One region of the Streptomyces sp. NPDC058464 genome, then DNA from elsewhere that is predicted to be linked to it. Evidence: predicted binding sites of a transcription regulator. Region 1 holds the regulator's gene; each other region holds the start of a gene.
What was found. Region 1 encodes HspR, which represses chaperone genes until heat shock. Its sites were predicted from a motif close to TTGAGNNNNNNNNNCTCAA; they were not measured.
Positions count from the first base shown of each region.

Region 2: the regulator HspR is predicted to act here: its motif matches at 2,199-2,217, upstream of lon (endopeptidase La).
Region 3: the regulator HspR is predicted to act here: its motif matches at 1,947-1,965, upstream of dnaK (molecular chaperone DnaK).

Region 1 covers NZ_JBHXMA010000005.1:177,314-181,445, reverse strand. The annotation lists gene ACFWPQ_RS09565 (PA14 domain-containing protein) at 1-241, shown strand, start outside; gene ACFWPQ_RS09560 (PA14 domain-containing protein) at 251-2,215, shown strand; gene ACFWPQ_RS09555 (heat shock protein transcriptional repressor HspR) at 2,277-2,738, opposite strand; gene dnaJ (molecular chaperone DnaJ) at 2,743-3,918, opposite strand; gene grpE (nucleotide exchange factor GrpE) at 3,955-4,132, opposite strand, start outside.
Region 2 covers NZ_JBHXMA010000007.1:38,106-42,237, forward strand. The annotation lists gene lon (endopeptidase La) at 1-2,176, opposite strand, end outside; gene ACFWPQ_RS11845 (GNAT family N-acetyltransferase) at 2,361-3,164, shown strand; gene ACFWPQ_RS11850 (sulfatase) at 3,558-4,132, shown strand, end outside.
Region 3 covers NZ_JBHXMA010000039.1:89,178-93,309, reverse strand. The annotation lists gene ACFWPQ_RS39195 (hypothetical protein) at 1-1,379, shown strand, start outside; gene ACFWPQ_RS39190 (OsmC family protein) at 1,447-1,872, shown strand; gene dnaK (molecular chaperone DnaK) at 2,013-3,869, shown strand; gene narJ (nitrate reductase molybdenum cofactor assembly chaperone) at 3,924-4,132, opposite strand, start outside.

The DNA.
Region 1 (4,132 bases):
CGACTGCGCCGACTCGGTGGCCACGGAGGCCGCCGGCATCAACGTGTACCGCTGGGACCGGGCGACGGGCACCTACGTCCGGGTGACGGACGTCCCGCTGGCCCCCACCGCCACCCACTACACCGACACCACCGTGCCGCACGGCACGACCGTGTACTACCTGCTCTCGGTCGTCGCCCCCGACGGCTCGGAGACCTTCAGCAACGTGGACGCCAGCGTGTCCCTGCCGAGCGGAGCCTGACCCCCCGACATGAAGAACACCCTCCAGGCGACGGCCGTGGTGCTGGCCACCACGGCCGGCCTCCTCACCGCCGTCGCCGCCTCCACCGCGTCCGCGGCCACGACCTGTACCTCCCCGGTCTTCAAGCGGCAGCTGTTCGCGAACACCACCTTCAAGGGCACGGCGAAGAAGACCGACTGCGACTCCGCGATCAGCGAGAGCTGGAGCGGGGCGCCCGCCTCCGGGCTGCCGAAGGACGACTTCGGCGTCCGCTGGACGGTGACCCGTGACTTCGGCTCCGGCGGCCCCTTCGCCCTCGCCGCCTCCGGCCTCGACGGCATCCGCGTCTACCTCGACGGCACCCGCAGGATCGACCTGTGGAAGAACACCACCAAGACCGTCGCCAAGACCGTCAACCTCACGGTCCCCAAGGGCAAGCACACCCTCCGCGTCGACTACGCCAACTGGACCGGCGCCGCCAAGGTCAAGTTCACCTACACGCCGAGGACTTCGGCCGCCGTCGACAAGGTCAAGCCACTCACGCCGATGGACCCGCTGGTGTCCTACGACAGCGGATCCAACACGACGAAGCTGAGCTGGACGAAGAACCAGGAGATGGACCTCGCGGGCTACCGGGTCTACCGGCGGCTGCGGGGCAGCACCAGCTGGACCCGGCTGGCCGGCACCACCGCGACCTCGTACACCGACGCACCGCCCGCGACCGGTGCCGTCTACTACTACGAGGTGCGCGCCTACGACAAGGCGGGCAACGAATCCGCCGGTACCGCCGACCAGCTGGTCACCAGCATCACGCTGGCCGCGCCGACCGGCCTCGGCTCGTCGGTCACGGACACCACGGCCACGGTGACCTGGCGGGCGGTGCCGGGCGCGGTGAAGTACCGGGTGGTGCGCACCGATCCGAGCGGCGTCGACACGGTCACGGACGTCAACTGGATCTCCTTCAGCGACGACACGCTCAGCCGGAGTGCCACCTACAAGTTCAAGGTGGCCGCGCTGGACGGCTCCGGCCATCTGTCGCCGTACAGCGACCCCACGAGCGTCCACCGCCCGCCCGCCGCGCCCCGCGACCTCACGGCGACGGCGGACATCGGTGCCGCGCTGCTGAGCTGGACGGTCAAGCCGGGCGACGGCCGGGAGTACGCCTTCCACGTCTACCGCTCGACGACCCTGCCCGTCAGCACCTCCAGCACGCCGGTGTCGTGCACCACGACCTACACCGAATCCGCCGACGGGTCACGGCGGTACAGCTGCGGTGACTACTCGGCGGCGGAGGGCACCACGTACCACTACATGGTGACGACGGAGGACCAGGTGACCGCCGTGTCCCTCCCCTCGGAGACGGTCACCGTCACCACCCTGGAGTCGGACAAGCCGCCCGCCCAGGTGACCGGCCTGACCGCGACGGCCACGGAGTACGGCGTCGAGCTGGACTGGGACGACAACACCGAGCCCGACCTGAAGCGGTACGTGGTCTACCGGGGCACGGTCCTCGGCGAGGAGGGCGAGGAGCAGGTCTGTTCCGGCTCGGAGTGGGCGTATCTGCCGGCGGGTACCTCCCACTACCGGGACGTACGGCTGCCGGACGGCGACCACGCCTGCTACTGGGTGAACGCGATCGACAACGCGAACAACTCCAGCAGCTGGCTGGGGCCGGTGTCCGCGGTCGCCGTCGACGAGCTGGACCTGACCCCGTCGGTGGCGACCCCGGAGGGCTCCCCGCTCACCCTGACGGCGGACGCGACCGACTCGGGTGTCGTCCTGGGGTGGAACGCGGTCGGCTCGGCGACGGGCTACCAGGTCTACCGCTGGAACCCGGCCACGCAGGCGTACGAGAAGCTGGCGACCACGACGGAGCGCTCGTACGACGACACCACGGCCGCCCGCGGCACCACCCACTACTACTGGGTCACCGCTCTGTACGCCGACGGCACGGAGTCGGCACCCGGCGCGGAGTCGGCGATCCTGGAGCCGTGACCGGCACGGGAAGGGCCCGGAGGTTCGGCTGAACCTCCGGGCCCTCGTGCGTCGATCGCTGCTAGTCCTTCGCCTTCTTCGGCCGCCACACCACCAGCGCGCTGGTCTGCTGCACCTCCTGGTACGGGACCAGGTCGCGGCGGTAGGAGGCGTGGACGGCGGCCTCGCGCTGCTGCATCGCGGCCGCCGCGCCGTCGACCGCCGCCTGGAGTTCGGCGACACGCTGCTGGAGCGCGATGACCTGGTTCTCCAGTTCGATGATGCGCTTGATGCCGGCCAGGTTGATGCCCTCGTCCTGCGACAGCGCCTGCACCTGGCGGAGCAGTTCGATGTCGCGGGCCGAGTAGCGGCGGCCCCGCCCGGCCGTGCGGTCCGGGGAGACCAGGCCCAGACGGTCGTACTGGCGCAGCGTCTGCGGGTGCAGTCCGGAGAGCTGGGCCGCCACCGAGATGACGTAGACCGGGGTCTCCTCGGTCAGTTCATACGGGTTGCGGAAATTGTCACCGCGTCGACGGCCGTCCATCTCTTCATGCTCCCTTCGCGGCCTCGAACAGCTCGGCCCGCGGGTCCTCGCCCGCGGTCGCCTCGCGATACGCCTCCAGCGCGTCACGAGCCTTCCCCGACAGGTCCTTCGGCACACTCACCTCGACGGTGACCAGCAGGTCGCCACGGGTGCCGTCCTTGCGGACCGCGCCCTTGCCGCGGGCGCGCATGGTACGGCCGTTGGGCGTGCCCGGGGGCAGCTTGAGGGTGACCGGCGGGCCGCCCAGGGTGGGCACCCTGACCTCGCCGCCGAGCGCCGCCTCGGTGAAGGTCACCGGGACGGTCACCGTGAGGTTGTCGTCCTTGCGGCCGAACACCGGGTGGGTGTCGACGTGGACCATCACGTACAGGTCGCCCGCCGGACCGCCGCGCTCGCCCGGTGCGCCCTTGCCGCGCAGACGGATGCGCTGGCCGTCGGTGACCCCGGCGGGGATGCGGACCTGCATGGTCCGCGACGACTTGGCGCGGCCGCTGCCCTTGCACTCCATGCAGGGGTGCTCGGCGATCAGGCCGCGGCCCTTGCAGTCCGGGCAGGGGTCGGTGAGCGAGAAGCCGCCTCCGGATCCTCGCGCCACCTGGCCGGTGCCGACACAGGTCGGGCACACCCGCGGGGTGCCGTTCTTGTCGCCGGTGCCCGAACAGGCCTTGCAGGGAGACTGCGAGGACATCCGCAGCGGGACCGTGGCGCCCTCGATGGCCTCCGTGAAACTCAGCGTGACCTCGGACTCGATGTCCTGGCCGCGCCGCGGCTGGGTACGGCCGGCCGTGCCGCCGCCCCGGTTGAACAGGCCCCCCAGGACGTCGCCGAACCCGCCGCCGAACCCGCCCCCGCCCTGCTGCCCGGCGTTGCCCCCGAAGAGGTCGCCCAGGTCGAAGTTGAAGTTGCCGCCGCCCGCGCCCGGCCCCGGGCGGAAGCCGCCGTTGCCGAAGAGCGCGCGGGCCTCGTCGTACTCCTTGCGCTTCTTGGGGTCGCCGAGGACGTCGTTCGCCTCGGAGATCTCCTTGAAGCGCTCCTCGGCCTTGGCGTTGCCCTTGTTGGCGTCCGGGTGGAACTCGCGGGCGAGTTTCCGGTACGCCTTCTTGATCTCGGCCTCGGTGGCGTCCTTGGGGACGCCGAGGACCTTGTAGTAGTCCTTCTCGATGAAGTCCTTGGTGCTCATCCCCGACGCCCCTCCTCCCACTCGGTACTTATTACGTCAGCCCTCCTCAGGGCCGTTGTCCTTCTCGTCGCCGGCCGCCGGGGCCTCGTCGGCCCCCTCGGCCTTCACCGGGGTCGCCCCCGGCTGCGGTTCGGCGACCGCCACCCGCGCGGGGCGGATGGTGCGCTCGCCGATGCGATACCCGGGCTGCAGGATGGCCACGCACGTCGTCTCG
Region 2 (4,132 bases), on a different contig from region 1:
CGCCGGTCATCGCCACGTCCGTGCGGACCAGCCGCCCGGAGAGCAGCGACGCGAGGGCCGTCGTCATGGTGACGCCGGCGCTCGGGCCGTCCTTCGGGACCGCGCCCGCCGGGAAGTGGATGTGCACGCCCCGCTCCTTCAGGTCGCCGACCGGGAGTTCCAGTTCGGCGCCGTGCGAGCGGAGGAAGGACAGGGCGATCTGCGCCGACTCCTTCATCACGTCGCCCAGCTGACCGGTGAGGGTCAGACCCGCCGCACCCGTCTCCGGGTCGGCGAGGGACGCCTCGACGAAGAGGACGTCGCCGCCGGCGCCGGTGACCGCGAGGCCGGTCGCCACTCCGGGGACCGCCGTGCGCCGCTCGGCCGGGTCCTGCGCGGACTCGGGCACGTGGTGCGGCCGGCCGATCAGGGCCCGCAGGTCCTCGTCCGTGATCGTGAACGGCAGCTCCCGGTCGCCGAGTTCGTGCTGCGCGGCCACCTTGCGGAGCAGCCGGGCGATCGAGCGCTCCAGGGTGCGGACGCCCGCCTCGCGCGTGTACTCGCCGGCGAGCTTGCGCAGCGCGCTCTCGTCGAGGGTCACCTCGTCCTTGCCGAGACCGGCCCGGTCCAGCTGGCGCGGGAGCAGGTGGTCACGGGCGATGACGACCTTCTCGTCCTCGGTGTAGCCGTCCAGGCGGACCAGCTCCATACGGTCGAGCAGGGCCTCCGGGATCGCCTCCAGGACGTTGGCGGTGGCGAGGAAGACGACGTCGGACAGGTCGAGTTCGACTTCCAGGTAGTGGTCGCGGAAGGTGTGGTTCTGCGCCGGGTCCAGGACTTCGAGCAGGGCCGCGGCCGGGTCGCCGCGGAAGTCGGAGCCCACCTTGTCGATCTCGTCGAGCAGGACGACCGGGTTCATCGAACCGGCCTCCTTGATGGCCCGCACGATCCGGCCGGGCAGCGCGCCGACGTACGTACGGCGGTGACCGCGGATCTCGGCCTCGTCGCGGACGCCGCCGAGGGCGACCCGGACGAACTTGCGGCCCATCGCGTGCGCGACCGACTCGCCGAGCGAGGTCTTGCCGACACCGGGCGGGCCGACGAGGGCCAGCACGGCACCGCCACGGCGCCCGCCGATGACTCCGAGCCCCCGGTCGTTACGGCGCTTGCGCACCGCCAGGTACTCGGTGATCCGCTCCTTCACGTCCTCCAGGCCGGCGTGCTCGGCGTCCAGGATCGCCTTGGCGCCCTGGATGTCGTACGCGTCCTCCGTCCGCTCGTTCCACGGCAGTTCCAGCACCGTGTCCAGCCAGGTGCGGATCCACGAGCCCTCGGGCGACTGGTCGCTGGACCGCTCCAGCTTGTCGACCTCCTTGAGGGCGGCCTCCCGGACCTTCTCGGGCAGGTCGGCGGCCTCCACGCGGGCGCGGTAGTCGTCGGACTCCTCGCCGTCCTTCGCGGCGTCGCCGTTCAGCTCGCGCAGCTCCTTGCGGACCGCCTCCAGCTGGCGGCGGAGCAGGAACTCACGCTGCTGCTTGTCGACGCCCTCCTGGACGTCCTTGGCGATGGTCTCGGCCACGTCCTGCTCGGCGAGGTGGTCGCGGAGCTGCTGGGTGGCGAGCTTGAGCCGGGCGACCGCGTCGACGGTCTCCAGCAGCTCGATCTTCTGTTCGGTGGTCAGGAAGGGCGAGTAGCCGGAGTTGTCGGCGAGCTGGGACACGTCGTCGATGGCCTGCACCCGGTCCACGACCTGCCAGGCGCCGCGCTTGCGCAGCCAGGCGGTGGCGAGGGCCTTGTACTCCTTGACCAGTTCGGTGACATGACCGGGCACCGGGTCCGGGACGTTCTCGTCGATACGGGTGCCCTCCACCCACAGGGCGGCACCCGGGCCGGTCGTACCGGCGCCGATGCGTACCCGGTAGCGGCCGCGGATCAGCGCGCCCGGGTCGCCGTCGGCGAGGCGGCCGACCTGCTCGATGGTCCCGAGCACACCGGTGCCCGGGTAGGTCCCGTCGACACGCGGCACCAGCAGCACCCTGGGCTTGCCGGGCTCGGTGCGGGCGGCGGCCTGCGCTGCCTCCACGGCGGCGCGTACATCAGCGTCCTTCAGGTCCAGCGGGACCACCATCCCGGGCAGCACGACCTCGCCGTCGAGAGGCAGCACAGGGAGGGTGAGTGATGCGGACGTCGAAGCCATGATCTCCCCTTCGGCAGTCAACTTGAGTTATGCCGACTCAATGCATGTGAGCCACCGAATGTTCCCAAGCGTGCGTTCGCTGTCAGCGATCGGCTGCCGACCTGGCCGTACGGGAGATACGGCGGATGCCTACACCGCGAAAAACAGTTGATCGGCACGGGCGCATTCCCCGTACGGTCGGCCGGTGACCGACACCGACACCACCGCGGCCCTGCTCGCCGCCTACGACGGGCAGATGCGCGCCGTCCAGCCCGTCCCCGCGCCCGGCATCACCTACGAGCACGACGGCCCCGTCCTGCGCGTCGTCGGCCAGCACCGCGGCTTCGTGACCGGGCCGCGCGACTGGGGCGGGGTGCGCGGCCCCGAGTTGGACGCGCTGATCGCCCGGCAGCGGGACTTCTTCGCGGCGCGCGGCGAGGCGGTGGAGTGGAAGACGCGCGGGCACGACGACCCGGCGGACCTCCCCGACCGGCTGCGGGCGGCGGGCTTCGTGCCCGAGCCGCAGGAGACGGTCGTGGCCGCCCTGGTCGCGGACCTGGCCGTACAGTCCCCGGTGCTCCCTCCGGGGGTGGTCCTGCGCCGGGTCAGCGCCGACGCGGACCTGGAGCGGATCGCCGGGCTGGAGACCGCCGTCTGGGGCGAGGACATGGCGTGGGTCGCCGACTACCTCAGGGGCCGGCTCACGGTCGCGCCCGACGACAACGAGGTGTTCGTGGCCGAGGCGGCAGGCGAGGTCGTGTCGGCGGCCTGGGTCGCCTTCCGGCCCGGCACGGACTTCGCCATGCTGCTGGGCGGCTCCACGCTGGCCGAGTGGCGCGGCAAGGGCATCTACCGCGCCCTGGTGGCCCTCCGCGCATCCCGCGCGGCGGCCCGGAACGCGCCCTACCTCCTCGTCGAGGCCTCCGACGACAGCACCCCGATCCTGAAGCGCCTGGGCTTCACGGCGATGACGACGACAACGCCGTACGTCTGGACCCCGGCCGCCTGAGGCCCGCCCCACTCAAACGCACCCCACTGAAGCGCACCCCACTGAAGCGCACCCCACCACTGAAGCGCGCCCCACCACTGAAGCGCGCCCCACCACTGAAGCGCGCCCCACTGAAACGCGCCCCAAAGGGGCGCGGGGAACTGCGCGACCAGCCACGACGATGCCGCACCCGGCAACCGCCCGGCACCCACTACGGCGAGTGGCCCCGGCAGGCAGGCACCGCCGGACAACGCCGTCGGCGCTGGGCACCGTTGCGGCGGAAGAAGAGGGGCACTGCCATGACTCCGCAAGGCCACCGCTACACCACCGCAACGCAACTCACAGGAAAGAAGCCGAAACTGCCAGCAGATTCACAGTGAACGGCGGCGGCACACAACGGGGCTCGGGGGACACATGGTCGAGAAGCAGCCGGCGCCCAGGCGGCCGGCACGGCGTGCCGTGCTCACCGGTGCCGCCGTCGTCGCGGCCGGCGCCACCGTCCCGTTGACCCTGCGGGCCATCGACGACGACGGCACCGGCTCCCCCACCCCCGCCCGCACCGCCCCCGCGGCACCGGTCGCGAGCCGCCCTCCGGCGGCCCCGGCGGCCCCGGCGGCCCCGGCCTCGCCGACCTCGACGGTCTCCCCCCTCCCCCGCACCGACCCGCGCCCGAACATCCTCCTGGTCCTCACCGACGACCAGCCGAAGGAGACGGACTGGGCGATCCGCCGTACCGCCGACTGGCTGGGCGGGCAGGGCGTGACCTTCACGCGGGCGCATGCCAACACCCCGCTCTGCGCGCCCTCGCGGGCCTCGATCATGTCCGGGCGGTACGCGCACCACCACGGTGTCCTCGACACCCGCCACCCGTACCACCTCGACCAGCACACCACCGTGCAGCGCCAGTTGCACGAGGCCGGCTACCGCACCGGCCTGTTCGGCAAGTACCTCAACTACTGGCACACCGGCGACAACCCGCCGCACTTCGA
Region 3 (4,132 bases), on a different contig from region 1:
CCGCGGGCTGGCGCCGGACCGGCGGCATCCCGGCCGCCTACGAGCACGGTGGGACGAGCGGCGGTGAGTCCGACCAGCTCCTGCTCTCCTGGAGCAAGTGGGCCGGCCAGGTCCCCGACTGGCAGGCGGGGTTCGCGCACGCACTGACCCGCGCCATGTCCCGGGCGATGGACCTGGCCGGCGGCCGCCGCACCTCCATGTCCGGTCCGCCGACCCCGCTGCGCCCCTGGGAGAAGGCGCTGAACTGGTTCGTCTCCTCCTACCCGCTGCTCGGCGGCATCGCGGCCGGCATCAGACTGGTCGCCGACGCCGAACTGGCCCGCGCCCACGACATCGCGATCGCCGCCGTCAACCCCGAGGCCGGCGAGATCTACGTCAACCCGCTCCGCACGATGGACGACGAGGAGTGGCGGTTCGTCCTCGCCCACGAGATGCTGCACGCCGCCCTCCGCCACGGCGACCGCCTCGGTGCCCGCGACCCCTACCTCTTCAACATCGCCTGCGACTACGTCATCAACGCCTGGCTGGTCGAGATGCGCGTCGGCACCATGCCCGAAGGGCTGCTGTACGACCCGGAGTTGAAGGACCTGTCGGCGGAAGAGGTGTACGACCGGATCGCCGGCGACCTGAGAAGGATGCGGCGGCTGGCCACGCTGCGCGGCAAGGGGCGCGGTGACGTGCTGGGCGCACCGATCGGGCCGCCCGGCGCATACGTCGACCTCGACGAGTTCTACCGCAGGGGCCTGTGCCAGGGACTCGACCTGCACCAGACGCAGGACCGGGGTTTCCTGCCCGGCGGCCTGGTCGAGGAGATCCGCGCGCTCAGCCATCCGCCACTGCCCTGGGACGCCCGACTCGCCCGCTGGTTCGACGAGTTCGTGCCGCGCCCGGAGGCCGTACGGTCCTACGCCCGCCCCTCGCGCCGCCAGTCGTCCACCCCGGACATCCCGCGTGCGGGCCGGTACTTCCCGCCCGAGGAGGTCGCCCGCTGCACCTTCGGGGTGGTCCTGGACACCTCCGGCTCCATGGACCGCACCCTGCTCGGCAAGGCCCTCGGCGCGATCGCCTCCTACGCCGAGGCCCGGGACGTACCGGCCGCGCGCGTCGTCTTCTGCGACGCGGCACCGCACGACGCCGGCTATCTCCCGACCACCGAGATCGCCGGCCGGGTCCGGGTGCACGGCCGCGGTGGTACGGTCCTGCAGCCGGGCATCGACCTGCTGCAGCGCGCGGACGACTTCCCGCCCACCGCCCCGGTCCTGGTGATCACCGACGGCTGGTGCGACGTCCTGCGGGTCCGCCGGGAGCACGCGTATCTGATCCCGGACGGCGCCCGTCTTCCCTTCAGTGCAAGGGGACCTGTCTTCCGGGTGCGCTGAGCCCGGATGTGATCGGATGGGGGCGAGCGAACCGGTTCATTCGCCTTCATCGCCGAAAGGAACAACCGTGGCCACCACGCGCACCGCACACACCGTCTGGGAAGGCAGCCTGACCGAGGGGAACGGTGTCATCACCTTCGACTCCTCCGGTATCGGCGAGCAGCCCGTCACGTGGGCCTCGCGCTCCCAGGAGGCGAACGGCAGGACCAGCCCCGAGGAGCTGATCGCCGCCGCCCACTCCAGCTGCTTCTCCATGGCGCTGTCGCACGCCCTGACCGGGGCCGGCACCCCGCCCGCCAAGCTGGTCACCAACGCCGACGTCACCTTCCAGCCCGGCACCGGCATCACCGGCATCCACCTGACCGTCGAGGGCACCGTTCCCGGTCTGGACCAGGACGGCTTCGTCGCCGCCGCCGAGGACGCCAAGAAGAACTGCCCGGTCAGCCAGGCCCTGACCGGCACCACCATCACCCTGGACGCGAAGCTCGCCTGAGCGCCCTGCCCGCCGCGCTGCCGCGCCCCTCTTCCCGGAGGGGCGCGGCAGCGTCGTTTACGGCGCACCCGGCATTGACAACAGCCTGCTCAAGTTTTGTGCTGGAGTCGGGGAAGCGCCCGGGCGGAGAGGGGACGGACATGGCACGTGCGGTCGGTATCGACCTCGGTACGACGAACTCGGTGGTGGCCCTGCTGGAGGGCGGTGAGCCCACCGTCGTCGCCAACGCCGAGGGGGCGCGCACCACCCCGTCGGTCGTGGCCTTCGCGAAGAACGGCGAGGTGCTGGTCGGCGAGGTCGCCAAGCGGCAGGCGGTGACCAACGTGGACCGCACCGCCCGCTCGGTCAAACGGCACATGGGCGACACGGCCTGGCGGTTCCCGGAGCACGGGAGCGTCGACGGCACCCGGTTCCGGGCCCAGGAGCTGTCGGCGCGGGTGCTGCAGAAACTCAAGCGGGACGCCGAGGCCTACCTCGGCGAGGACGTCACGGACGCGGTGATCACCGTACCCGCGTACTTCGACGACGCCCAGCGGCAGGCCACCAAGGAGGCCGGGGAGATCGCCGGTCTGAAGGTGCTGCGGATCATCAACGAGCCGACCGCCGCCGCGCTCGCCTACGGCCTCGACCGGGGCGAGGAGCAGACCGTCCTCGTCTTCGACCTCGGGGGCGGGACCTTCGACGTGTCGCTCCTCGAGATCGGCGACGGGGTGATCGAGGTCAAGGCCACCAACGGCGACACGCGACTGGGCGGCGACGACTGGGACCAGCGGATCGTCGAGCATCTCGTGCAGCGGTTCAAGGGGCAGCACGGCATCGACCTGAGCAACGACAAGATGGCCGTGCAGCGGCTGCGCGAGGGCGCCGAGAAGGCGAAGATCGAGCTCTCGTCGTCGACGGAGACGTCGGTCAACCTGCCGTACGTCACCGCCTCCGCCGCGGGACCGCTGCACCTGGAGGAGAAGCTGACCCGGGCCCAGTTCCAGGAGCTCACCGCCGACCTGCTGGACCGGTGCAAGAAACCCTTCCACCAGGCCGTCAAGGACGCGGGCGTGCCGCTGTCGGCGATCGACCACGTCATCCTGGTCGGCGGCTCGACCCGGATGCCCGCCGTCACCGACCTGGTCCGCGAACTCACCGGCAAGGACCCGCACAAGGGCGTCAACCCGGACGAGGTGGTCGCGGTCGGCGCCGCCCTCCAGGCAGGTGTCATCCGCGGTGACGTGAAGGACGTCCTGCTGCTCGACGTCACCCCGCTGTCCGTGGGGATCGAGACCAAGGGCGGCATCATGACCAAGCTCATCGAGCGCAACACCACGATCCCGACGCGGCGTTCGGAGATCTTCACGACCGCGACCGACAACCAGCCCTCGGTGGGGATCCAGGTCTACCAGGGTGAGCGGGAGATCGCCGCGTACAACAAGAAGCTGGGCGTCTTCGACCTCACCGGTCTGCCGCCGGCGCCGCGCGGCGTGCCCCAGATCGAGGTGGCCTTCGACATCGACGCGAACGGGATCATGCACGTCTCGGCGAAGGACCTGGCGACCGGCCGCGAGCAGAAGATGACCGTGACCGGCGGCTCCGCCCTTCCGAAGGACGACATCGACCGCATGATGCGGGAGGCCGAGCAGTACGCCGAGGAGGACCGCAAGCGCCGCGAGGCCGCCGAGACCCGCAACCAGGCCGAGCAACTCGTCTACCAGACCGAGAAGTTCGTCCGGGACAACGAGGAGCGGGTGCCGGACGGCACGAAGGCCGACGTGGCGGCGGCGGTCGCCGAGCTCAAGGCGCTGCTGGAACGGGACGCCGACACCGCCGAGCTGCGGCAGGGGGTGGAGAAACTGGCGAGCGTGAGCCAGCAGATGGGGCAGGCCATGTACGCGGCGGCTGCCGCCGGCGGTTCGGCCGGGGAACAGCGTACGGCGGCGGCCGAAGCCGAGGAGGAGGGGGTGGTGGACGCCGAGATCGTGGACGACGAGAGGGGCACGGGTGGGTGAGGCACCGCCGGATTCCGCCGTCGGAGCTGAGCGCCGCGGCGACGGAAAGGGGGGTCATCGGCGTGCGCCGGTCGGTGCGGCCGGCAGGGCGGCGCAGACCGCGTCCAGGACGGACGCGTACGGGGTGCCGCATTCGGTGAGGCGGCACCGGAGCCGGGCCAGGCAGTCGCGGTGCCCGGTGAGCAGGTCGGTGTTGCCGGTGCGGGCCGTGAACTCCAGCACGGCGGGCAGGAAGTCCGGCAGCTCCTCACCGGTGAACTCCA